Linked DNA regions of Methyloterricola oryzae. Each later gene encodes a partner of the first gene's protein in a complex. Links are inferred from orthologs where the notes say so. Each region holds a gene or a part of one and is shown in the gene's direction. Other genes may lie near its edges.

Evidence for each region.
Region 2: the proteins of nusB (region 1) and rpsJ are in contact, whole or in part, in a solved structure (PDB 3D3B), measured with the Escherichia coli proteins. The link is inferred for Methyloterricola oryzae from one-to-one orthologs.

Annotation. Positions count from the first base shown.
Region 1 is NZ_JYNS01000014.1:89,700-102,830, forward strand. The notes cover bases 8,401-11,231. They hold nusB (transcription antitermination factor NusB), read left to right. Parts: upstream 8,401-9,511; coding sequence 9,512-9,952; downstream 9,953-11,231. Other genes in these bases: ribBA (bifunctional 3,4-dihydroxy-2-butanone-4-phosphate synthase/GTP cyclohydrolase II), read left to right, coding at 8,401-9,020; ribH (6,7-dimethyl-8-ribityllumazine synthase), read left to right, coding at 9,036-9,515; thiL (thiamine-phosphate kinase), read left to right, coding at 10,000-10,953; EK23_RS16605 (phosphatidylglycerophosphatase A family protein), read left to right, coding at 10,961-11,231. Outside these bases: EK23_RS16535 (succinate dehydrogenase iron-sulfur subunit), read left to right, coding at 1-152; EK23_RS16540 (FAD assembly factor SdhE), read left to right, coding at 149-394; EK23_RS16545 (protein YgfX), read left to right, coding at 363-818; EK23_RS16550 (VWA domain-containing protein), read left to right, coding at 823-2,256; EK23_RS16555 (hypothetical protein), read left to right, coding at 2,276-3,256; EK23_RS16560 (oxygen-binding di-iron domain-containing protein), read left to right, coding at 3,296-4,081; glyA (serine hydroxymethyltransferase), read left to right, coding at 4,231-5,487; transcriptional regulator NrdR, read left to right, coding at 5,521-6,018; bifunctional diaminohydroxyphosphoribosylaminopyrimidine deaminase/5-amino-6-(5-phosphoribosylamino)uracil reductase RibD, read left to right, coding at 6,074-7,183; EK23_RS16580 (riboflavin synthase), read left to right, coding at 7,246-7,914; more of ribBA, read left to right, coding at 7,911-8,400; more of EK23_RS16605, read left to right, coding at 11,232-11,461; EK23_RS16615 (hypothetical protein), read left to right, coding at 11,722-12,588. UniProt on the Escherichia coli protein: Part of the processive rRNA transcription and antitermination complex (rrnTAC). The complex forms an RNA-chaperone ring around the RNA exit tunnel of RNA polymerase (RNAP).
Region 2 is NZ_JYNS01000010.1:85,401-97,244, reverse strand. The notes cover bases 726-3,492. They hold rpsJ (30S ribosomal protein S10), read left to right. Parts: upstream 726-1,836; coding sequence 1,837-2,148; downstream 2,149-3,492. Other genes in these bases: rplW (50S ribosomal protein L23), read left to right, coding at 3,445-3,492; rplD (50S ribosomal protein L4), read left to right, coding at 2,828-3,448; rplC (50S ribosomal protein L3), read left to right, coding at 2,177-2,815; tuf (elongation factor Tu), read left to right, coding at 726-1,830. Outside these bases: fusA (elongation factor G), read left to right, coding at 1-601; more of tuf, read left to right, coding at 640-725; more of rplW, read left to right, coding at 3,493-3,738; rplB (50S ribosomal protein L2), read left to right, coding at 3,797-4,618; rpsS (30S ribosomal protein S19), read left to right, coding at 4,643-4,915; rplV (50S ribosomal protein L22), read left to right, coding at 4,934-5,269; rpsC (30S ribosomal protein S3), read left to right, coding at 5,281-5,946; rplP (50S ribosomal protein L16), read left to right, coding at 5,958-6,371; rpmC (50S ribosomal protein L29), read left to right, coding at 6,371-6,556; rpsQ (30S ribosomal protein S17), read left to right, coding at 6,562-6,819; rplN (50S ribosomal protein L14), read left to right, coding at 6,860-7,228; rplX (50S ribosomal protein L24), read left to right, coding at 7,244-7,561; rplE (50S ribosomal protein L5), read left to right, coding at 7,583-8,122; rpsN (30S ribosomal protein S14), read left to right, coding at 8,132-8,437; rpsH (30S ribosomal protein S8), read left to right, coding at 8,499-8,894; rplF (50S ribosomal protein L6), read left to right, coding at 8,919-9,452; and 5 more genes. UniProt on the Escherichia coli protein: Involved in the binding of tRNA to the ribosomes. Part of the processive rRNA transcription and antitermination complex (rrnTAC). The complex forms an RNA-chaperone ring around the RNA exit tunnel of RNA polymerase (RNAP).

The DNA of each region.
Region 1 (13,131 bases):
CCGCCGGAGAGCGGCTCGATGCCCTGGAAGACCCCTTCAAGCTTTATCGTTGCCACACCATCATGAACTGCACCGACACCTGTCCGAAGGGTCTCAATCCGGCGAAAGCCATCGCCGAGATCAAGAGCCTTCTGGTCGAACGCCAGTCGTGAGCGGGCCCCCGGGCGCCCTGCAGTGGCGCTGTCGGCGGGGCGTGCGCGAGTTGGACGTGCTTCTGGAAGCCTACCTGCGGGAACGCCATCCTACTGCCTCGCCGGCCGAGCAGGCAGCCTTTCTCGAACTGCTGGACCTCCCGAACCAGCGCCTCTTGGACTATCTTTTAGGTAACACCAGTCCAGACGAGGGGCCGGCCCGGCACATCGTTGACTACATCCGCCGTCAGCCTCCGGCTTGAGCCGGTCAGCTCCACCACCCTCACGACGACCCTAGCCCTGGCACATGGATTGGCGGCCGCCGCCATTGTGTGCACGCCTTGGCCGTACTGGGCTCAATCAATCTGCCTTTTGGCGATTCTGACGGGTGCCGTCCTGGGCGCCCGGACATTCTTGCGGGAGAACGGGGTGAAAGCACTGTGCATGCTCAAAGATGCCTCCTGGCGGCTCACGCTGCGCGATGGCAGCGAGTGGCGTGGAACCTTGAACGGCGATAGTCTGGTGAACCCCTGGCTGTGCCTGCTCATCCTTGACGGTGCGGCCGGAAGGCGGCGGGTACTGATCCTCCGTGACAGCCTGGATCGGAACAGCTTTCGCCGGCTGCGGGTGGGCCTCAGAGTCCACTCTGCGCCAGGCCGCGCGGCAGCCCTAGCCAAAGGAAGGTAGCGGAATGCGCGGCGTCTGGCTGGCCATCCTGTTCCTGCTAGTCAATGCATGGGGCATGATGGCCTGCGCTAATTCCAAGTTGGACGTGGTGCTCCTGTTGGACAACTCTGCCAGCATGCTGACCTCGGACCCGGACAACCTGAGGCTGGATGCGGTCCGTGGTTTCATGGCGCTGTTGCGCGAAGACGACCGCCTCGCGGTATTCACTTTCGGCGAACGTGTCAAACCCATCAGCGATTTCGTGCTCTTGGATGCCAAGACGCGCTTGCGCCTCGAAGCGCGCGTCGTGCAGGAGATGACCCCCAGCGCGGCCTACACCAATCTGCACGCCCCCCTGGCGCAGGCCCTGGACCAGTTGGCTGGCCGGCGCCCCGACGCTGTGCCCATGGTTGTGCTGTTTACTGATGGACGCATGGATATGGGCGACGTGAGGACCGATGAGCGCCTGACGCGAGAACTCGTCGAGCACGTGCTGCCGCGCTACCGCGCCGGCGGAGCGCGCATTTACGGACTGGCCTTCTCCGATGGGTCCGACCGCGGCCTGCTGGATACGCTGGCTCTCAATACCGGCGGTTTCTCCCACAGTGCGCAGCGGCCTCAGGATGTCTGGCGGGCCTTCGGCAATTTGTTCGAGAATATCAAGAAGCCGGACCGCTTGCCCGTGCGGGACGGCCGCTTTCTGGTGGATGCCAGCGTCAAGGAATTCAAGCTGCTTTCCGGTTCGCGCGGCGCGGAATCCCTTGTCCTGCGCTCACCCAGCGGCCGCAGCACCGTAAACCCGCCGGCGGAGCACGGCAACCCGGTGCTGACGGTACGCAGCCCCGAAGCCGGCGAGTGGCAGATATCCAACGCCGCTGGGGATGACACGGTGGTCGCCGAAAGCAGCATCGATCTGGCTACGGATCTGCCCGACTACGTCGCCGCGGGGCGCCTTCCGAGACCACTGAAGTTGTGGGCAGAGGAGGAAGGCCCGGCCGGCGCGCTGAACCTGTCCCGCATGTCCCTGCATTGGTGGCCGGAGCAGGACCCGCAGGCGCGGCGCGTGGTCCCTCTTCAGCGGGTGGGCAGTCAGGGACCTTTTACCGGCCAGATGCCGGTGCTCGGCCTTGGAACCTACAGCCTCGAATTGGACGCGGAAGGGCCGTCCTTTCGTCGCAGCAAGCGCATTAGCTTGCGCGTGGTGTCCGATTCGACACCCATTCCGGCGGTCGCGGCACAGGTGCCAACGCCGCGGCCGTCACTCTCGCGGCCAGAACCGAGCCCGCCTGTTACCCCGAGGGAAGCGGTGCAGACGGATTTCTTCGGATTGTTCAGAATCGAGGACCAGGCCGCCTGGACGACGTTGCGCAGCATCTTTTGGACTAATCTGGTGCTGTGCGTGGTCATCGGCGTCGTCCTCATATGGCGCCGCTGGCGCCGCACGCGGGAGGGGCATTGAGTACAGGAGTCGGGTCGTCTTGATCTCGGTACATCCATATCTTTTTTTCGGCCTGTTGGACCTGGCGGCGGTATTGCTGGCAGCTTGCGGCTTTCTATTGTGGAAATGGCGCCAGCAATCCAACCGGCTGAAGCTGATTGATACCCACTGGGCCGAAGCGCGTGCCGCGATGGAAGCGGCGATTGCCGCTCTGCATGGGGCCGGCAACGAGCGCCGCATCGCCAGCTACCGGGCCATGCAGCACCTGTTTGATCCCGATCCCTGCACCGGGAGTGGGGCCTGGAAGACGTGTTCCAACGCCGTGGTGGCCTTGGTATCTGACCTGGAGGCTGAATTGAAGCGCGCCTCGGATGAGCTGAGGCGGCTCAGCCTGGAAGGTGACGACGAGCCCAAGCCGGGGCGCGAGGGAACCGCGCGGCTGGGTCAGGATGGCATGCCGTCGGCCCATGACGAGTTCGAGCGCGAGTCCTGGCGAGGACTTGGCGACATGGAAAAGCTGGTGGACGATCAGCATAGGCAATTGCGGGAACTGGCCCGATACCGGGGCGCCGTCTCGGATCTTTCCGAGCGCTTGGGTAGGGTCAATCTGGCCAACCAGAAACTGCTGGAGTACCTGCGCAGTGTCTGTTCCGACGATAGATACCGCTTCCTGCAGCAGATGGTCGACAAGTTCCAGCATGGCGGGCAGGAGTTGGATAGCGTGGTGCTTGAACTGGAGAAGGAAAAGCAGCATCTGGAGCCACGGATCGCCTTGCTGTCCGAGCAGAACGAGCATTTGCAGGCCACCTTGAAGCAGCAGCGCAGGCAGTTGGAAAGGGCCTTGCAGGACAAGGCTGATCTCAAGGCGACCGTAGACGAGCAGGAAAAGCGCATTGCCATGCGCAACAAATCCTACGACCGCCTGCACAAGAAATTCGACGCTCTCAGGCGCGAATACCTGACTTTGTATGAACTGGCTACCAAGGGCGGCAAGAGCATCCGCAGTTCGTCCGGATTGTGAGTGGTTCGGGTTGTCCGATAGAGCCCAAGCGAGTATGTCATGAACACGATCGATCTCACTCAACTGGCCGCGGAGCCTGATCTTGCCAAACCGACCCCGCTTTTTGCCGCCGGCACCCATGCGATTTACTGGCTCGGCATCAGCGAGCGGGCCGCGTTTCGCTGCAACAGCTTTATGGTGGTCGACACGGATGAAGTCCTGCTGATCGACCCGGGCAGCCGCGCCCATTTCGCGGAAACCAAGGCGCGCGTCGCACAAATCGTCGCGCCGGAGCAGGTGACCGGCATCGTGCTTTGTCATCAGGACCCCGACGTGGCCGCATCGCTGCCAGACTGGCTTGAGGTCAACCCCAGGCTCAAGGTCTACACCAGCCTGCGTGCCAATGCGTTGCTGCCATTCTATGGCGCCAGCGGCTATGACTTTGTCGACGTGTGGGTGGAAAAAAAGCTGAAACTGCCGAGCGGCGGGGAACTGCATTTTCTGCCAGCCCCCTTCCTGCACTTCGCCGGGGCAGTCGCGACCTACGATAGCGCTTCGGGTTTCCTGTTTTCCGGCGATATCTTTGCCGCGGTCAGCACCGACTGGCGCCTAGTGGTGGACGAGTTCGTCAGCCATTCCATCAAAATGGACATGTTCCATATCGACTACATGGCGTCCAATGTGGCCGCCCGGGGCTTCGTGCGTTCACTGGAGCCCTACGAAATCAAAGCTATCCTGCCCCAGCACGGCTCCATCATTCCGCAGCAGTTCGTCGCCGATGCGATCGAATACCTGGAAGAACTGGAGTGCGGCACGGACGTCTTGTATCCGGATCTGAACTACTGAGTTCCCTCTCCCTCAAAGGGGCGCGGCCGCCTGGTTTCTCAGGCTGCTGCGCCCTGTTCCGCGTTGCCTCGCGCGCCCAATTTGTTGTGAAAGCCGACGGGCCTTCTGGGTTACAATAACGCATCCATTCAGTTCACAGCAGGTAGGTTATGTTTAGCAGGGGTATGGAAATCGCCGGATTCGACGACGAGTTGTGGGCGGCGATCCAGAACGAGGAAAGACGCCAGGAGGAGCATATCGAGCTGATCGCTTCGGAGAACTATGCCAGTCCGCGCGTCCTCCAGGCTCAGGGCACGGTGCTGACCAACAAATATGCCGAAGGCTATCCGGCGAAGCGCTATTACGGCGGCTGCGAGAATGTCGACGTGGTGGAGGATCTCGCCATCCAGCGCGCCAAGGAACTGTTCGGGGCGGATTATGCCAACGTGCAGCCGCACTCCGGTTCCCAGGCCAATGCCGCCGTCTACATGGCCCTGCTCAACCCGGGCGACACGGTGCTGGGCATGAGCCTGGCCCATGGCGGCCATCTGACCCACGGCGCCAAAGTCAACTTCTCCGGCAAGATCTATAACGCCGTGCAGTACGGCCTGAACACCGCGACCGGCGAAATCGACTACGAGCAGGTGGAGGCGCTGGCCCGCGAGCACAAACCCAAGATGATCGTGGCCGGCTTCTCGGCTTACTCGAGGGTGGTGGATTGGGCGCGTTTCCGTCGCATCGCCGACGAGATCGGGGCTTACCTCATGGTCGACATGGCGCACGTGGCGGGCCTGGTGGCGGCGGGCGTGTATCCCAACCCGGTGCAGATCGCCGATGTCACCACCACCACCACCCACAAGACACTGCGCGGCCCGCGCGGCGGCCTGATCCTGGCGAAGGCGAACCCAGAGCTGGAGAAGAAGTTCAACTCCCTGGTGTTTCCGGGCATCCAGGGCGGTCCCCTGATGCATGTGATCGCCGCCAAGGCGGTGGCCCTCAAGGAAGCACTGCAGCCGGAGTTCAAGGCCTATCAGCAAGCCGTGGTGGAGAATGCCCAGGCCATGGCCGAAGCCTTCGTGGCCCGCGGCTACAAGATCGTCTCCGGCGGCACCGACAACCATCTGTTCCTGGTGGATCTGATAGAGAAGGGCATCACCGGCAAGCTGGCGGACGAGAAACTGGGCCTGGCCTACATCACCGTCAACAAGAACGCGGTGCCCAACGATCCTCAGTCTCCCTTCGTCACCAGCGGCATCCGCATTGGCACGCCCGCCGTCACCACGCGCGGCTTCGGCAAGGCTGAGTGCGTGACCTTGGCGGGCTGGATTTGCGATGTGCTGGACGACCCCGAGAACGAGGCGGTGATCGAGCGCGTGCGCAACGAGGTGATGGCCATCTGCCGCAAGTTCCCGGTCTATCCGGACTGAGCCGGTTGACATTCCGAGGCGCCGAGCCGAAGCATGCGCTGTCCTTTCTGTGGAGCCCAGGATACGCGGGTGATAGACTCGCGCCTGTCCCAGGAGGGCGATCAGGTCCGGCGAAGGCGCGAATGCAGCGAATGCCGCGAGCGTTTCACCACCTATGAATCAGCGGAACTGAATCTGCCGCGTGTGGTGAAGAGCAATGGCAGCCGAGAGCCGTTCCGCGAGGAGAAGCTCAGGGCAGGCATGCTCAGGGCTCTGGAGAAGCGCCCGGTGGGCAGCGACCGCATCGAAGCCGCCATCAATCACATCAAGAAGCGCCTGCTGGCGCGGGGTGAACGCGAAGTGCCGTCGCGCCTGCTGGGGGAAAACGTCATGCACGAATTGGCCGCCCTGGACGACGTGGCCTATGTGCGTTTCGCCTCGGTGTACCGGAGTTTCCAGGACGTCAACGAGTTCCGGGAAGTGATCGAGCACCTGGAGCGCCAGCCCAGCGCGGACGACACCAAGGACCAGACGGACCTGTTCGAGGGGTGAGATTCTCCGGGGCGTCCATGATGGATCAGGTTTGCCGCGCGCGGCGATGAGCCGGATGAATGAGTTTTCGGCCGACGATGCCGCTTTTATGGCGCGCGCGTTGCAGTTAGCGGAGCGTGGCCTTTGGACCACCCATCCCAACCCGCGGGTCGGCTGCGTTTTGGTGCGCGACGGCGCGGTTGTCGGGGAAGGCTGGCATGAGCGCGCGGGCGGGCCCCATGCCGAGGTCATGGCGCTGCGCATGGCAGGCGAGGGCGCCCGCGGCAGCACCGCCTATGTGACCCTGGAGCCCTGCTGTCACCATGGCCGCACACCGCCCTGCAGCGAGGCCCTGGTTGCGGCGGGGATAACGCGCGTGGTGGCGGCCATGGAAGACCCCAACCCCCTGGTTGCGGGCAAAGGCCTGGCGACGCTGCGGGATGCCGGTCTGGCCGCATCCTCAGGGCTCATGGGAACCGCGGCCGAGGCCTTGAACCGCGGTTTCTGCCAGCGCATGCGCAGCGGCCGGCCATTCCTGTTCAGCAAACTGGCCATGAGCCTGGATGGCCGCACCGCCCTGGCCTCCGGCGAAAGCCGCTGGATCACGGGGGCGGCGGCGCGGCAAGAGGTGCATCGGCTCAGGGCCGCCAGTTCCGCCGTCCTGACCGGCATCGGCACGGCCCTGGCGGACGATCCGGCCTTGACCGTGCGGTTGCCGGGGATAGAGGTGGAGCGCCAGCCCGCGCGGGTTTTGGTGGATTCCAGCCTGCGCTTGCCGACCACGGCACAGATGCTGCTCCAACCGGGCCAGACCGTGTTGATTGCCGCAGAAAGCGCTGATGCCGCGCGCGCCGACGCCTTGCGGGCGGCCGGTGCCGAGGTCCTCCTCCTGCCGGCTGATGCGTCCTGCCGGGTGGATTTCGCACATCTGCCTACCGCGCTGGGGCGTCTCGGTTACAACGAGGTCATGGTGGAGGCGGGGCCCACCCTGAATGGCGCCCTGCTCAAGGCCGGCCTGGTGGATGAATGGATCGTCTACCTGGCGCCGCTGGTGCTGGGTGACGAAGGGCGCGGCTTGTTCCATCTGCCGGGCATCGAGCGCATGACCGACCGCATCGATCTGCGCCTGATTGAATCGCGCCAGGTGGGGCAAGATTTGCGGCTGCGCTTCGGGCGCGTCGGTTAACCTTAATCACGGCGCGCCTGGTACGGCGGCCTTGGCAAATTCAAGCTCAAACAGCGAGGACCATGTTCACAGGCATCATTCAGGCGGTGGGACGCATCGCCCAGTTGGATACGCGCGGCGGCGACTGCCGGCTGAGCATCGAGACAGGCAAGTTGCCCTTGGCGGATGCGGCATTGGGTGACAGTATCGCCGTTAGCGGGGTCTGTCTCACCGCCGTGGAACTGGGCGCGCAGCATTTCTGCGCCGATGTCTCCCGCGAAACCCTGAGCCGCACGACCTTGGGCGGGCTATCCCGCGGCCAGGCGGTGAACCTGGAATTGGCCCTGACGCCTACCGCGCGCCTGGGCGGCCATATTGTCAGCGGGCATGTGGATGGCGTGGGTGAAGTGGTCGAGCGTCGCGCCGACGCGCGCTCCGTGCGCTTTGTCATCGACGCCCCGGCCAGTCTCGCCAAGTACATTGCGGAGAAGGGATCGATCTGCGTGGATGGCGTGAGCCTGACGGTCAACGGGGTCGATGGTGCGCGCTTCGACCTCAACATCGTGCCCCACACCCTGGCGGAAACCACCCTGGACGAATTCGTGCCGGGGCGCAAGGTGAACCTGGAAGTCGATGTCCTGGCCCGCTATCTGGAGCGGCTGATGCTGGGGGACAAGGCGGCCCTGCCGACGGGCGGCGTCACCGGAGAACTGCTGGCCCAGGCTGGCTTCATGGGAAAGAGCGGGACATGAACACCATCGCCGAGATCATCGAGGACCTGCGCCATGGCAAGATGGTGGTCATCACCGACGACGAGGACCGGGAGAACGAGGGCGATCTGGTGATGGCGGCCTCCCACTGCCGGGCGGAGGACGTTAATTTCATGGCGCGTTACGGGCGCGGGCTGATCTGCCTGACCTTGACCCGCGAGCGCTGCCAGCAACTGCGCCTGCCCTTGATGGTGAACGAGAACCGCACGCCCCATTCCACCAATTTCACAGTGTCCATTGAGGCGGCTTCCGGCGTTACCACCGGCATTTCCGCGGCCGACCGGGCGCGCACCATTCAGTGCGCGGTGGCGCCCAACGCGAAGCCCGACGATCTGGTGCAGCCGGGACACGTGTTCCCCCTCATGGCCCAGCCCGGCGGCGTGCTCAACCGCGCCGGACACACCGAGGCGGGCTGCGACCTGGCGCGGCTGGCGGGCACGGAACCCGCGGCCGTGATCGTCGAGATCCTCAACGACGATGGTTCCATGGCCCGCCGGCCGGACCTCGAGGCGTTTGCGGTGAAACATGGCCTCAAGATTGGCACCATCGCCGACCTGATCCACTACCGCATTCAGAACGAGAAGACCGTGGAGCGCATCTGTTCCTGCGATTTCCCCACGGACTACGGCAATTTTCGCCTGCACGCCTACCAGGATCAGATCGACAACAAGCTGCACCTGGCCCTGACCATGGGCAAGGTTTCCGGCGACGAGCCGGTGCTGGTGCGCGTGCACGGCAAGAACCTGCTGTTCGACATGTTCGGCGCCCGCCGCGACGACAGTGCGCTGCCTTTGCGCCTGGCCATGAAGAAGATCGCCGACGAGGGCCGGGGCGTGCTGGTGGTGATCCGCAAGGAAGAAGACACCAAATCCCTGGTGGAACGCATCCATCAATACAGCATGGAGGACCACGGGGTTCCCCTGCCCAATTCCGACGAGGGCGGCGACGACTGGCGCACCACCGGCACCGGGGCGCAGATCCTGGCGGACCTCGGCGTGCGCAAGCTGCGGGTGATGGGCGCGCCGAAGAAATACCTGGGCCTTTCCGGCTACGACATCGAAGTCGTCGAATACGTATCCTGCGAATAATCAAGAGAGTACATAATGTCCGAGATCAAGACCTACGAGGGTGGCATGGTGGTGGAAGGCGCGCGCTTCTGCCTGGTGGCTTCCCGTTTCAACAGCTTCATCGTCGACCATCTGGTGGAAGGCGCCATCGACGCGTTGGTGCGTCACGGCGCAAAGCGTGAAGACATTCATTTGGTGAAGACGCCGGGTGCCTACGAACTGCCGCTGGCGGTCCAGCAGGTGGCGGCCAGCCAGCGCTACGATGCCATCGTCGCCCTGGGCGCCGTGATCCGCGGCTCGACCCCGCACTTCGATTACGTGGCGGGTGAATGTGTCAAAGGCATCAGTTCCATCTCACTGAAGCACGAGATTCCGGTGGCCTTCGGTGTGTTGACCGTCGACAGCATCGAACAGGCGGTCGAACGCGCCGGCACCAAGGCGGGCAACAAGGGTGCGGAAGCCGCCCTGTCTGCGGTGGAAATGGTCAACCTGCTGCGCGGACTGAAACAGGCATGAGCCAGCCTCGAAGCCTGGCGCGCCGCAGCGCGGTCCAGGCACTTTATCAATGGCAAGTGGCCAAGATCGATCTGTCCGAGATCGAGCGCCAGTTCTTGGAGGAGCATGGCCTGGGCAATGCCGAGGTGGAATTCTTTCAGGAGTTGTTGCACGGGGTGCCGGCCAAGCTGGACGAGATCGATGCGGCCCTCGGCGAATTCATCGATCGCCGGATCGGCGAGATCGACCCGGTGGAGCGCGCAGTGCTGCGCATCGGTACCTACGAATTGATGTTCCGGCCCGACATCCCCTACCGGGTGGTGATCAACGAATGCATCACCCTGGCCAAGGCTTTTGGCGCGGCCCAGGGACACAAGTACGTGAACGGCATTCTTGACAAGATTGCCCACGCCAAGCGTTCTGTCGAGGTGGCCGCCGATCGCGCGCGGCGCAAGTAGCGGCATTTCCAAGCTTTACCGCTGGCACCATTACGCACGCACCCGACATGCCGCTCGGCGAGTTCCAGCTGATCGAACGCTACTTTAGCGCCGCGGGTGCGGGGCGCTCCGATGTCATGCTCGGCGTGGGCGATGACTGCGCGGTGTTGAGGCCCAGGCCCGGGTTGGAATTGGCCGTGACGGTGGATACCCTGGTGGCGGGCGTTCATTTCCTGCCTGACGTGGAGCCTGCCAGCCTGGGTCACAAAGCCTTGGCGGTGAACCTCAGCGATCTGGCCGCCATGGGCGCAGAGCCGGCCTGGGTGACGCTGGCGATCACCTTGCCACAGGCCGACGAAGCCTGGCTGACAAGTTTTGCGGAAGGCTTCCACCGTCTGGCGCGCCAGCACGGCGTGCAATTGGTGGGCGGCGATACCACCCGCGGACCCCTTTCGGTGACCGTCCAGGCGATGGGCTACGTGCCGCAGGACGACGGATTGCGCCGATCCGCAGCCCGTCCTGGCGACGGCATCTATGTGACCGGTGGGCTCGGCTCCGCCGGACTTGCTCTCAAGGCCCTGCTCGGAGATGAGGTCCCGGCGTCGCCCTCCGACCACGAACGTTTGCTCAGGCCGCAGCCGCGGGTGACGGAAGGGCTCGCGCTGCGGGGCCTGGCCCATGCCTGCATCGATATTTCCGACGGCCTGGCGGCCGATCTGGGCCATATCCTTGAGCAATCCGGCGTGGGTGCGTGCATCGATTGCAAATCGTTGCCACTGTCCGAGTCGGTTCACCATTACGTGGAACAGAGCGGGGACTGGATGCTGCCGCTTTGCGCCGGGGATGACTACGAACTCTGCTTCACGCTGCAGGCCGGGCGGGAACGGGAACTCGCAGCGCGGTTCGAAGGCTTGGACTGTCGCTTGTCTAGAATCGGTCGCATCGAAGCGGAGCCCGGCCTGCGCGTGCTCCGCGGCGGGCGGGTCGAGAGCCTACGCGCCGCCGGCTACCAGCATTTTTGAACCGCACATGTCCACCCATCACAAGCGAAGCCGGATTCCCGCCGCCAAAGTGCTTCGTAGCCCTGCGTGTTTTCTCGCCTTTGGCTTCGGGGCAGGACTGGCGCCCGTCGCCCCTGGAACCTTTGGCACCCTGGTCGCCATACCGACTTACCTGGCTGCCTCGACCCTGCCGCTTCCGGCCTATCTCGGTCTGACCGTGGCACTCTTCGCCGCCGGCATCTGGATTTGTGCCGAGTGCGAGCGGGTGCTGGAGGTGCAGGACCATTCCGGCATCGTCTGGGACGAAATCGTCGGCTTCTTGGTAACCATGATCGCCGTGCCGGCCTCACTCCAATCGATACTGGCGGGCTTCCTGTTGTTCCGCCTGTTCGACGTCTGGAAGCCCTGGCCGGTGCGCTATTTCGACCGTTCCGTACACGGCGGCTTGGGGATCATGCTGGACGACCTGCTGGCGGGCGTGTATGCCTCGTTGGCGCTGACCGGCCTGATTCGGCTGGGCCTGATCTGAGCGAGCGGCAGCCCGGTCAGTTGCGGAAAAGCCGACTTACCTGTTGCGTTCCGGCATCAAACCCGGTAAAATTCTCATCACAGTCGCGGGGTGGAGCAGTCTGGTAGCTCGTCGGGCTCATAACCCGAAGGTCGTAGGTTCAAATCCTGCCCCCGCTACCAATAAAATCAGAAGCTTACAGGTATTCGCTTGTAGGCTTTTTTGTTTTTCGGGGACTTATGTAAGCGTTTTGTAACCGCATTCGGTACAGGAGAGGATCGATGCGTGCCATTGCCTTAGTCATCGTTTTCGCATCTGCGAATTGTCAGTCAGCGACAAGCTACACCTACCAAGTTCTCGACTTATGGGACGGTCAGACCAACCTGACCTCCATCAACAATTCTGGTCAGATCACCGGTTACCTAAACCGAGGACTGAAGTCGCATGGCATCGTTTACTTCAATGCTTCTTACGAGCGGTTCGATGTGCCGTCCTTTACCTTTCCCGGCACTAGTTCAACGGTAGCGAACGGCATAAACGATCAGAGGTACATTGTCGGTCAGTTTTCCGACGGCCGGGGTGATCATGCAATTGTTCGTGATCCCGTCTCTCAAGATTTCACCCCGATAGATTTACCCGCAGGCGGCTCGCTCCCCACGTTCACCAGGGCTGGAGACATCAATAATTTGGGCGTCATCGTTGGCAGTTTCACTGATGCTGGGCAGGTTCAGAGAGGTTTCAGTCGTGACGCCGGGACAGTGGACGTTGTGAGCTTTCCTGGCCCTAACGTCATAGGCACGGAACTGCACGACATAAATGACCAAGGAACATCGGTTGGTCGGTTCTTTGATGGTGTGAGTCATACAGCGCATGGCTTTATCTTGAGCAATGGCCAGTTTGATCAGTTCGATGTGCCAATCGCTGGGACCTGTAGCACCGGACTATTTGGAATAAACAACCTTGGGCAAATGGTCGGCGATTACGCAATTGCCAAAGGGTATGGCGGCTTAGGTGGTTTTGTGTATGACAACGGCACTTTGACGACCATCAGCGTGCCGGGGTTTGAATTTACGACGCCTTTCGGGATCAACGATCAGGGCGTGATTGGTGGGCGTGTCGAATTACGGTGGGGGATTGCCTGGAGTTGACACTAGATCGCTTGGCTTCATTGCGACGCCAATAACTCCGGTCCCCATACCTTCAATAGGTCCACTCTGATTCTTTTGTGTTAGCTGCGCTGGGGATTTTCTTTCGCTCGGGGCGTTACAGACGCTCCGCTTAAACTTACCGCATTACTTGTGTCCCCGCTTTCGGAATGCAGTCTCCTTACTGCATCCGTGAGCATTTCCCGGTTGCGTTCACGATTGAGCGTACAACCGCACCGCCTTGGAAATAGAGGTACATGTCGGCATAGCCCTTGATTGTGGCGCGTCTAGCCAAGCCAAACCGCTTGATTAGCTTGAGCAAGGAATAATTGCCCATGATGGTCGCGCTACTAAGGGTCAGTTACTTCAAATGCTGCTTGATATTGCGCGTCGTTGTCGGGGTACAGGTAGAGCTTCTGTGGATGTAGTAGTAGCCCGGAATCAAGAATGAATTAATTTTATTATCAACAAGATATGTCCCGTTAGCGTTCAATGTGGCTTCAAAGGACTGTTTGACCGTCGTGCGCGTAGTGGCGCTGGCTACAG
Region 2 (11,844 bases), on another replicon or contig:
GGAAGGCAAATACGTGCGCCAGACCGGCGGCCGCGGCCAGTACGGTCATGTCTGGCTGCGCATCGAGCCGCGCGAGCCGGGCACCGGCTACGAGTTCGTGAACGGCATCGTCGGTGGTGTGATTCCGAGGGAATACGTGCCCGCCGTGGATAAGGGTATCCAAGAGCAGATGCAGAATGGTATACTTGCCGGCTTTCCGGTGGTTGATGTCAAAGTCACTCTGTTCGACGGGTCATACCACGATGTCGATTCCAGCGAAATGGCATTCAAGATCGCCGGATCCATGGGTTTCAAAGAAGGTGCTCGCAAAGCCGCTCCGGCCTTGCTAGAGCCCATCATGCGGGTCGAAGTGGTGACTCCCGAGGATTATATGGGGGACGTGGTGGGTGATATCAACCGCCGTCGTGGGCTCATACAAGGGATGGACGATGCGCCGTCGGGCAAGATCATCCGCTGTGAGGTTCCCTTGTCGGAGATGTTCGGTTACGCCACCGACCTCAGGTCGGCGACGCAGGGCCGCGCGACCTACAGTATGCAGTTTGAGAAATATGCGGAAGCGCCATCGAATGTCGCTGATGCCATCATCAAGAAAGTGTTTTGAAGCAGATTAACTCACCCAGATCATCGAGGTAATTAGCCGTGTCAAAAGAGAAATTTTCGCGCACCAAGCCGCATGTGAACGTCGGCACGATCGGTCACGTCGACCACGGCAAGACCACGCTGACGGCGGCTCTGACCAAGATCGGTGCGGAGCGCTTCGGTGGTGAGTTCAAGGCGTACGATCAGATCGACGCGGCACCGGAAGAGCGCGAGCGCGGCATCACCATTGCTACCGCCCATGTGGAATACGAGTCCCCGAGCCGTCACTACGCTCACGTGGACTGCCCGGGTCACGCCGACTACGTGAAGAACATGATCACCGGCGCCGCGCAGATGGATGGCGCGATCTTGGTCTGTTCCGCTGCTGACGGCCCCATGCCGCAGACCCGCGAGCACATCCTGTTGGCCCGTCAGGTGGGCGTGCCCTACATCGTCGTGTTCCTGAACAAGGCCGACATGGTGGACGACGCCGAGCTGATCGAGCTGGTGGAAATGGAAATCCGCGAACTGCTCAGCACCTACAACTTCCCGGGCGACGACACCCCGATCGTCATCGGTTCCGCGCTGAAGGCGCTGGAAGGTGATCAGAGCGACATCGGTGTGCCGGCTATCCACAAGCTGGTGCAGGCGCTGGACGATTACATCCCGCTGCCCGAGCGTCCGGTGGATCTGCCGTTCCTGATGCCCATCGAAGACGTGTTCTCCATCTCCGGTCGTGGCACCGTGGTGACCGGCCGTATCGAGCGCGGCAAAGTCAAAGTGGGCGAGGAAGTCGAGATCGTGGGCATCAAGGCCACCGTCAAGACCACCTGCACCGGCGTTGAAATGTTCCGCAAGCTGCTGGACGAAGGTCAGGCTGGGGACAACGTGGGCGTGCTGCTGCGCGGCACCAAGCGCGAGGACGTGGAGCGTGGTCAGGTTTTGGCGAAGCCGGGTTCCATCACTCCGCACACCCATTTCGAAGCGGAAATCTACGTGCTGTCCAAGGAAGAAGGCGGTCGTCACACGCCGTTCTTCAATGGCTACCGCCCGCAGTTCTACTTCCGCACCACCGACGTGACCGGTTCCGTCGAGTTGCCGGAAGGTGTGGAGATGGTGATGCCGGGCGACAACATCAAGATCACGGTGAAGCTGATCGCGCCCATCGCCATGGAAGAAGGTCTGCGTTTCGCGGTCCGCGAAGGTGGTCGCACCGTGGGTGCCGGCGTCGTTTCCAAGGTTATCGAGTAATAGATCATGTCCAAGCAAAGAATCAGAATCCGTCTGAAAGCATTCGACCATCGCTTGATCGACCAGTCCGCGACGGAAATCGTGGAGACTGCGAAGCGCACCGGTGCGCAGGTGCTCGGGCCGATCCCATTGCCGACCAAGAAAGAGCGCTTCACGGTGCTGGTTTCGCCGCACGTCAACAAGGATGCCCGCGACCAGTACGAATTGCGCACCCACAAGCGCCTGATGGACATCATCGAGCCCACCGACAAGACAGTGGATGCGCTCATGAAGCTTGATCTTGCCGCCGGCGTGGATGTGCAGATCAAACTGAACTAAAAACGAAAAAGCTTCCTGGAGTTTAGCGATGGCAATTGGTCTGGTAGGCCGCAAATGCGGCATGACCCGAATTTTCACCGAGGATGGGTCGGCGATACCGGTATCCGTGGTGCACGTGGACCCGAACCGGGTCGTGCAGGTCAAGACCGTCGAGACCGACGGTTACCGCGCGGTGCAGGTCACCTCGGGCAGCAAGAAGCGCTCCCGTCTTTCTAAGCCCATGGCCGGCCACTATGCAAAGGGTGCTGTCGAGGCCGGGCGTGGATTGTGGGAGTTCCGTCTCGAAGAGAGCGATAGCGCGGAGTACGCGGTGGGTAGCGAACTGGGCGTGGACCAGTTCGAGGAAGGCCAGTACGTGGATGTGCGCGGCTTCACCATCGGCAAGGGCTTCGCCGGCGTGATCAAGCGCCATAACTTCCGGACCCAGGATGCGACCCACGGTAACTCGTTGTCCCATCGCGCGCCGGGTTCCATTGGTCAGAACCAGACCCCGGGCCGCGTGTTCAAGGGCAAGAAAATGGCTGGCCATATGGGCGCCGAATTCAAGACCGTACAGAGCCTGAAAGTGGCGGCCGTCGACAAGGAGCGTTCCTTGTTGATGATCAGGGGCGCCATCCCGGGCCCCAAGGGCGGCGACGTGGTCGTCAAGCCCGCAGTGAAGAAGTAACAGGTAAGAACCATGACTCTACAGATACCGGTGTTAAAAAACGGACGCAGCGAAGAGCCGGTCGCAGTCTCCGAAGCTGTTTTCGGGCAGAACTTCAATGAGCCGCTGGTGCATCAGATGGTTGTGGCTTATCTGGCAGCGGGACGTGCCGGAACCAAGGGGCAGAAGAGCCGCGCCGATGTCAGTGGCGGCGGTGCCAAGCCGTGGCGTCAGAAGGGCGGTGGCCGCGCCCGTGCCGGCACCACCCGTGGTCCGCTGTGGCGTACCGGTGGCGTCACCTTCGCCGCGAGCAACCGCTCTTACAAGCAGAAGCTGAACAAGAAGATGTACCGCGCGGGCATGCGCTCGATTTTCTCCGAGTTGCTGCGTCAGGATCGCCTGCTGGTGACCGACGACGTGTTCCCCGGTGCGCCCAAGACCAAGGAACTGGTCGGGAAGCTGAAAGCCCTTGGGGCGGAGAGTGCGCTGATCATTACCGACGCGCTGAACTCCGACCTGTGCCTGGCGGCGCGCAACCTGCCTGGCGTCGAGGTGTGCACCGCGGATTCCGTTAACCCGGTCTCCCTGGTTCACAGCGAGAAGGTGATCGTGACGACGCAGGCTGTCAAGAATATCGAGGTAAAACTGGGATGAAGCAGCAGGAACTCATGCGGATATTGCAGGCACCGGTGATCTCCGAAAAGAGTACCGTGGCCTCCGAGCAGAACAAGCAGTTTGTGTTCCGGGTGAAGAAATCGGCCAACAAGGAACAAATCAAGCGTGCCGTAGAACTGATGTTCAATGTGCAGGTGGACTCTGTGCATGTGCTCAACGTGAAAGGCAAGGTCAAGCGCTTTGGTCGCTTCATGGGTGCGCGCTCGGACTGGAAGAAGGCCTACGTTAAGCTGAAGCCCGGTTTCGACATCGAGCTGTCGGCGGCTTGATCGGTTGAGTTGTTAAAGCTCTGAAGACGGCCGAAGAATTTACTGCGGAAACACTACCATGGCTCTTATCAAATCCAAACCTACATCGGCGGGCGCGCGATTCGTCATCCGGGTAAAAACCGAGGGTCTGCACAAGGGTAAGCCTTTTGCTGGTCTGCTGGAGAAGAAATCCAAGAACTCCGGCCGTAACAACCAAGGCCGCGTTACGACGCGCCACAAAGGTGGCGGTCACAAACAGCACTACCGTGTCGTCGATTTCAAGCGAGACAAGATCGATGTGCCGGGTCGCGTCGAGCGGATCGAGTATGATCCAAACCGCACCGCGCATATTGCCTTGGTCGTGTACAAGGACGGCGAGCGCCGCTACATGATCGCCCCTAAGGGTATGGCGGCGGGTCAGGAAGTGATCTCCGGCGAGTTCGCACCGATCAAGACAGGCAACTGCCTGCCCCTGCGCAACATCCCAGTGGGTTCTTTGATCCATTGTCTGGAATTGAAGCCCGGCAAGGGTGCACAGCTGGCACGCAGCGCCGGCGCGTCGGTTCAGTTGGTGGCTAAAGAGGGAGCCTATGCCACGGTGCGGCTGCGCTCCAGTGAGATGCGCAAGGTTCTGATCGACTGCAAAGCGGTCATCGGAGAGGTATCCAATGCCGAGCACAACCTGATCTCGTTGGGCAAGGCCGGCGCGAAACGCTGGCGCGGTGTGCGTCCGACCGTCCGCGGTGTGGCCATGAACCCGGTGGATCATCCGCACGGTGGCGGTGAAGGCCGCACCTCCGGTGGCCGTCATCCGGTATCGCCCTGGGGCACCCCGACCAAGGGTTACAAGACTCGCAACAACAAGCGCACCGACGACATGATCGTCCGTAAGCGCAAGTAACGATCAAGACAAGAGGTATCACCTGTGCCACGTTCAATTAATAAAGGCCCGTTCATTGATCATCAGCTCTTGAAGAAAGTGCTGGACGCTGCTGAATCCGGCGTGAAGCGCCCGATTAAGACCTGGTCGCGGCGCTCCATGGTGATACCCGAGATGATTGGCATGACTCTCGCCGTACACAACGGCAAGCAGCATGTGCCGGTCCTGGTGTCCGACAACATGGTGGGTCACAAGCTCGGCGAGTTCGCCCCGACCCGCACCTACAAGGGTCACCAGGCGGACAAGAAATCTAAATAACGTGGTTTGGTGAATACGATGGAAACCTCAGCGAAGCTCAGCAACGCTCGCGTCTCAGCGCAAAAGTGCAGACTGGTGGCAGACCAGATCCGCGGTATGGACGTAGCAAAGGCGATCGATTTATTAACGTTCAGCACGAAGAAGTCTGCGAAATTGGTGAAGAAGGTTCTCGAATCTGCCATTGCCAATGCTGAGCACAACGACGGGGCTGACGTCGACGAACTGCACGTTTCATCGGTGTTCGTGAATGAAGGCCCGACCATGAAACGCATGAAAGCACGTGCCAAGGGCCGCGGCAATCGCATCGAAAAGCGCACTTGCCACATCACCGTCAAAGTTTCCGAGCAGAAATAAGGTTCTTTATCATGGGACAGAAAGTACATCCTACCGGCATCAGGCTGGGATACATCAAAGACTGGACTTCGCGCTGGTATGCCAGCAGCCAGAACTATCCCGAGTTCCTGCATAAAGACCTGAAGGTTCGCGAGTTTCTGAAGAAGAAGCTGGGCCACGCGTCCATCAGCCGCATTCAGATCAATCGCCCGGCCAACAACGCGCATATCACCATCCACACGGCGCGCCCGGGACTGGTCATCGGCAAGAAGGGTGAAGACATCGATGCCCTGCGCCGCGAGATCGCCGGCATGATCGGTGTTCCGGTTCAGCTGAATGTGGAGGAGATCCGCAAGCCCGAACTGGATGCGCAGCTGGTTGCCGAAGGCGTCGCTCAGCAGTTGGAAAAGCGCATCATGTTCCGCCGCGCCATGAAGCGTGCCGTGCAGAACACACTGCGCCTGGGAGCAGAGGGTATCAAGATCAACGTGGCTGGCCGTTTGAACGGTGCTGAAATTGCCCGCACCGAATGGTATCGCGAGGGCCGGGTGCCGTTGCACACCTTCCGTGCCGACATCGATTACGGTTTCGCCGAAGCTCGCACTACCTATGGCGTGATCGGCGTCAAGGTGTGGATCTTCAAGGGCGAAATCTTCGACATGGCCGAAACCAAGGGTGCCACCCCTGCTGAAGCGTAAGGTGAATCACAATGTTGCAGCCAAAGAGAACCAAATACAGAAAGCAGATGAAGGGCGACAACCGCGGTCTCGCCCAGTCGGGAAGCAAGGTGAGCTTCGGTGAGTTCGGCTTGAAAGCCGTCGACCGCGGCCGTATCACCGCACGGCAGATTGAAGCGGCGCGTCGAACGATTTCCCGTCACGTCAAGCGCGGCGGCAAAATCTGGATCCGCATCTTCCCGGACAAGCCCATTTCAAAGAAGCCTTTGGAAGTTCGTATGGGTAGCGGCAAAGGTAGTGTAGAATACTGGGTTGCTCAGATTAAGCCGGGCACCATGCTCTATGAACTGGATGGTGTGAGCGAAGAGCTGGCACGTGAGGCATTCAGGCTGGCGGCCGCGAAACTACCCGTTAAGACAACGTTCTCCCATCGTACGGTAATGTAATGAAAGCCCAAGAACTTAGACAGAAGACTGTGCAGGAGCTGAAGGAAGCTCAGTTGGCCCTTTATCGTGAACAGTTCAATCTGCACATGCAAAAGGCCACCGGGCAGTTGTCCAAGCCTGACCAGATCAGAAAGGTCCGCCGCGACATCGCGCGCATCAACACCATCATTTCTGAGAAGGGTTAACTGTCATGAGTGAAAACGAAAAGGTACGGACGATCACCGGGCGGGTCGTCAGCAACAAGATGAACAAAAGCATTTCCGTGGAAGTGGAGCGCCTGGTTCCGCATCCGGTTTACGGGAAATACATCAAGCGTAGCACCAAGCTGATGGCACACGACGAGAACAACGAGTGCCAGGAAGGCGATCTGGTCGAGATCACGTCCTGTCGCCCGCTATCCAAGAACAAGGTCTGGATGCTGCACAAGATCGTCGAGAAGGCGAGATAGCGCCGGTCGCCCTGAATATTGCGAATAGCGAGGAACCCACATGATTCAAATGCAGACGACCCTGGACGTCGCAGATAACAGCGGTGCCCGGAAAGTGATGTGCATCAAGGTGCTGGGCGGCTCCCATCGCCGCTATGCGAACATCGGCGACATCATCAAGGTGAGCGTGAAGGACGCCATCCCCCGCGGCCGCGTCAAGAAAGGCGAGGTATACAACGCGGTGGTGGTGCGTACCCGTAAGGGCGTGCGCCGTCCGGACGGCTCCCTGATCCGCTTCGACGGCAATGCCGCCGTGATCCTGAACAATCAGCACCAGCCACTGGGCACACGTATTTTCGGGCCGGTGACACGCGAGCTGCGCTCCGAGAAGTTCATGAAGATCATCTCGTTGGCGCCGGAAGTACTGTAAGGCAAGGTTATTAAGATGCGTAAGATCAAGAAAGGCGACCAGGTCGTCGTACTGACCGGTAAAGACAAGGGCAAGCGCGGCACCGTGCTCTCTTTCGATGGCGAGGATCGTTTGGTGGTCGAGGGTGTGAACTTGGTGCGTAAGCACCAGAAGCCAAATCCCAATCGCGGCATCAACGGCGGCATCGTGGAAAAGTCCATGTCCATTCACGTGTCCAACGTGGCGCTGTTCAATCCGGGTACCAACAAGCCGGATCGGGTGGGTTTCCGCCTGCTCGCCGACGGCCGTAAGGTTCGCTTCTTCAAGGCGACCAACGAAGTCGTCGACCTCTAACGTAGTAAGAAGTCTCCAACCATGGCCAGATTGCAACAGATTTACAAAGAGCAGATCGTCCCTGAGCTGGTGAAGCGGTTCAATTACGCTTCGGTGATGCAGGTGCCTAAGATTCAGAAAATCACCTTGAACATGGGCGTGGGCGAAGCGGTCGCGGACAAGAAGATTCTGCAGAATGCCGTTGAGGACATGCAGAAGATCTCCGGGCAGAAGCCCGTGATCACCTTCGCGCGGAAGTCCATCGCCGGCTTCAAGATTCGCGAGGGCATGCCCATCGGCTGCAAGGTAACCTTGCGCCGGGACACGATGTACGAGTTCCTGGATCGCTTGATCACCATCGCCATTCCGCGTATCCGTGACTTCCGCGGCCTAAACCCGCGGGCCTTTGATGGCCGTGGCAGCTATTCCATGGGCGTCCGTGAGCAGATCATCTTTCCCGAGATCGATTACGACAAGATCGATGCGCTGCGCGGCATGGACATCACGATAACCACCAGCGCGAAGACCGACGATGAGGCGCGCGCGCTGTTGGAGCAGTTCAAATTTCCGTTCAGGACCTGAGGAAGTCTCATGGCAAAGAAATCGATGATCGCGCGGGAACTGAAGCGCAAGAAACTGGCCGACAAGCTTTACCAGCGCCGTCAGGAGCTGAAGGCCGCCGTGAAGAATCCGAACCTGAGCGACGACGATCGTTTCGAGGCAGGCATGAAGCTGCAGAAGTTGCCGCGTGACTCAGCCCCTTCGCGTGGCCGGAACCGCTGCAACCTGACCGGCCGTCCGCACGGCTACTACCGCAAGTTCGGCCTGGGTCGCAACAAGTTGCGCGAGTCGGTGATGCGGGGCGACGTGCCCGGCGTGGTTAAGGCGAGCTGGTGATTTTCCGGCTTACCGGGAATTTCTAAATACCGTTACATCCTAGATTTGAGAGAGACCAAGTATGAGCATGAGCGATCCGTTGGCGGATATGTTTAGCCGGATCATGAATGGGCAAGCCGCGGGTAAGAAGGACGTTACCCTGCCTTCATCGAAGGTAAAGGTCGCGATCTGCAAGGTGCTCAAGGAGGAAGGCTATATCGAGGATTACCATGTGGCCCAGGAGGCCGGTAAGACCGATCTGACCGTCTCCCTCAAGTACTTCAAGGGTGTGCCGGTCATTGAGTATCTGAGCAGGGTGAGCAAGCCTGGGCGTCGCATCTACAAGCCGAAGGAGGACCTTCCGTCCGTACTCGGGGGCTTGGGCGTGGCGATTGTCTCCACGTCGAAGGGAGTCATGACGGACAAGAATGCTCGTGAACAGGGGCACGGTGGTGAAGTGCTGTGCCTGGTCTCCTAAGGTTCAAGAGAAGGGCTTATTTCAATGTCGAGAGTAGCTAAGAATCCCATCAACCTGCCGAAAGGCGTCGAGGTGAAGCTCGAGGGCCGTCGCCTGACCGTGAAAGGCGGGAAAGGGACCCTGGTTGGTGACCTGCATCCAAATGTGTCGGTCGATGTCGCTGAAGGTGTCATCACCGTTAAGTCGGATCCCACTAACAAGACGGTCAACGCCCTGGCCGGGACCACCCGAGCCAATATCAACAACATGGTCGTCGGCGTCAGCGCCGGCTACGAGCGCAAGCTGACCATGGTGGGCGTCGGTTACCGCGCCGCAGTCAAGGGTAACGTGCTGAGCCTGTCTTTGGGCTTTTCACACCCGGTTGACTTCGCAGCGCCGGAAGGCATCACTCTGGAGACGCCGACCCAGACCGAGATTCTGGTGAAGGGCTGCAACAAGCAGGTGGTCGGCCAGGTAGCCGCCAATATCCGCGCGTATCGTCCGCCGGAGCCTTACAAAGGAAAAGGAATCCGCTATTCCGACGAAGAGATCATCAGAAAAGAAGCGAAGAAGAAGTAAGGTACGGCAATGGACAAGAAAGCATCACGACTCAAAAGAGCGGCCAAGACGCGGCACATTATCCGCGAGAACGGCATCCATCGCCTTACCGTGCACCGGACTCCGCGCCACATTTACGCCCAGGTGTTCTCTAGCGACGGTGCGCAAGTGCTGGCTGCCGCGTCCACGCTGCAGGCTGATGTCAAGGCCAGTGTGTCGGGCACAGGCAATGTCGATGCGGCGAAAGCCGTTGGCAAGATCATTGCCGAGCGGGCCCTGGCAGCCGGCATTTCCAGCGTGGCGTTCGATCGCTCCGGCTTCAAGTACCATGGGCGCGTGAAGGCCCTGGCGGATGCGGCGCGCGAAGCGGGACTGAGTTTCTAGAGGATTACAATGGCAAACATTTCTGCACAGAACAGCAACACCGACGGCCTCCAGGAGAAACTCGTGGCGGTGCGCCGCGTCGCCAAGGTGGTCAAGGGCGGCCGGCAATTCGGCTTCACGGCGTTGACGGTGGTTGGCGACGGCAATGGCCGCGTGGGTTATGGCCTCTGCAAGGCTCGCGAAGTGCCGGTTGCAATCCAGAAGTCCATGGAGCAAGCCCGCAAAAACATGCGCCAGGTGCATCTGAACGGTGACACCCTGCACTACTCCATCATGGCGAGCACCGGAGCGGCCAAGGTCTACATGCAACCGGCGTCGGAAGGTACGGGCATCATCGCGGGTGGCGCCATGCGCGCTGTATTCGAGGTGGTCGGCGTGCATAACGTGCTGGCCAAGTGCATCGGCACCAACAATCCAATCAACGTGGTGCGCGCAACGATCAAGGGTCTCACCGAAATCCGCGATCCCAAGTTCATCGCGGCCAAGCGCGGCAAGAGCGCCGGCGAATTGACGGGGCAGGGCAAATGAGCGAAAAGCGACTGAAAGTTACCCAGATCAAAAGCAAGTTCGGGCGTCTGGAATCGCACCGCCAGTGTCTGGCTGGTCTTGGCATCCGCCGCATGCACCATACGGTGACGGTGGCTGATACGCCGTCGATCCGCGGGATGATTGCCAAAGTCTCGTATCTGTTGAAGATTGAGGAAGTTTGAATATGTTTCTCAACACCATAGCACCTGGCGAAGGTAGCAAGAAGAAACGTAAGCGCGTCGGACGCGGCATTGGCTCGACCCTGGGCAAGACCTGCGGTCGTGGCCACAAGGGCCAGCATGCCCGCGCTGGCGGCTTTCACAAGGTCGGATTCGAAGGCGGCCAGATGCCGCTGCAGCGCCGACTGCCCAAGGTGGGTTTTCGCTCACGTAAGAAGGCTTTTGTAAGCGAAGTGCGCCTATCGGAAATTGAGAAGCTGTCTTCCGAGGTGGTGGACTTGGCGGTGCTGAAGGCAGCCAATCTCGTCGCTGCGCAGGTCAAGAAGGTTAAGGTGATCGACTCTGGCGAGTTGACGCGGGCTGTTACGTTGAAAGGGATTCTGGCCACCAAGGGTGCGCGTGCAGTCATCGAAAAGAACGGCGGCAAAGTCGAGGCTTAAGTGAACACTACGACGTCGGCGCTCTCTGACAGATTCGGACGATTGACGGAGCTGCGGCAGCGGCTCCTTTTCGTCCTTGGGGCTTTGTTCGTATACCGTGTCGGTGCACACATTCCCATTCCGGGTGTGGACCCCAAGGCCCTGGCCAGCATGTTCCAGCAGCAGGGCGGCGGCATCCTGGACATGGTGAACATGTTCTCGGGTGGCGCGCTGAAGCGCCTGAGTATCTTTGCCCTAGGAATCATGCCGTATATTTCCGCGTCCATCATCCTGCAGTTGATGGCAGTGGTCATTCCGACCCTGGAACAGATCAAGAAGGAAGGCGAGTCGGGGCGCAAGAAGATCAACCAGTACACCCGCTACGCTACCGTCGTGTTGGCGAGCTTTCAGGCGGTCGGTGTATCCATGGCCCTGCAGAACCAGACGGCCTCGGGAATCCCGGTGGTGACCAACCCCGGTTTCCACTTCGTCTTTGTGACTGCGATCTCGTTGGTGGCCGGCACGATCTTCCTGATGTGGCTGGGTGAACAGGTCACCGAGCGCGGAATCGGCAATGGCATTTCCATCATCATCTTCTCAGGTATCGTCGCAGGCCTGCCGACCGCCATTGGTGGGACCTTGGAGCTGGCTCGTACCGGTGAGATGGGCACGTTCAGCATCATTGCCCTGTTCGCCATCGCTATTGGCGTGACGGCGGTGGTCGTCTTTGTCGAGCGTGGGCAGCGCCGCATCACCATCAATTATGCGAAGCGCCAAGAGGGCCGGCGCATGTACGCCGCTCACAAGAGCTTCCTGCCGTTGAAGCTGAATATGTCGGGCGTGATCCCGCCGATCTTTGCGTCCAGCATCATCCTCTTTCCGGCCACGATTGCCGGCTGGTTT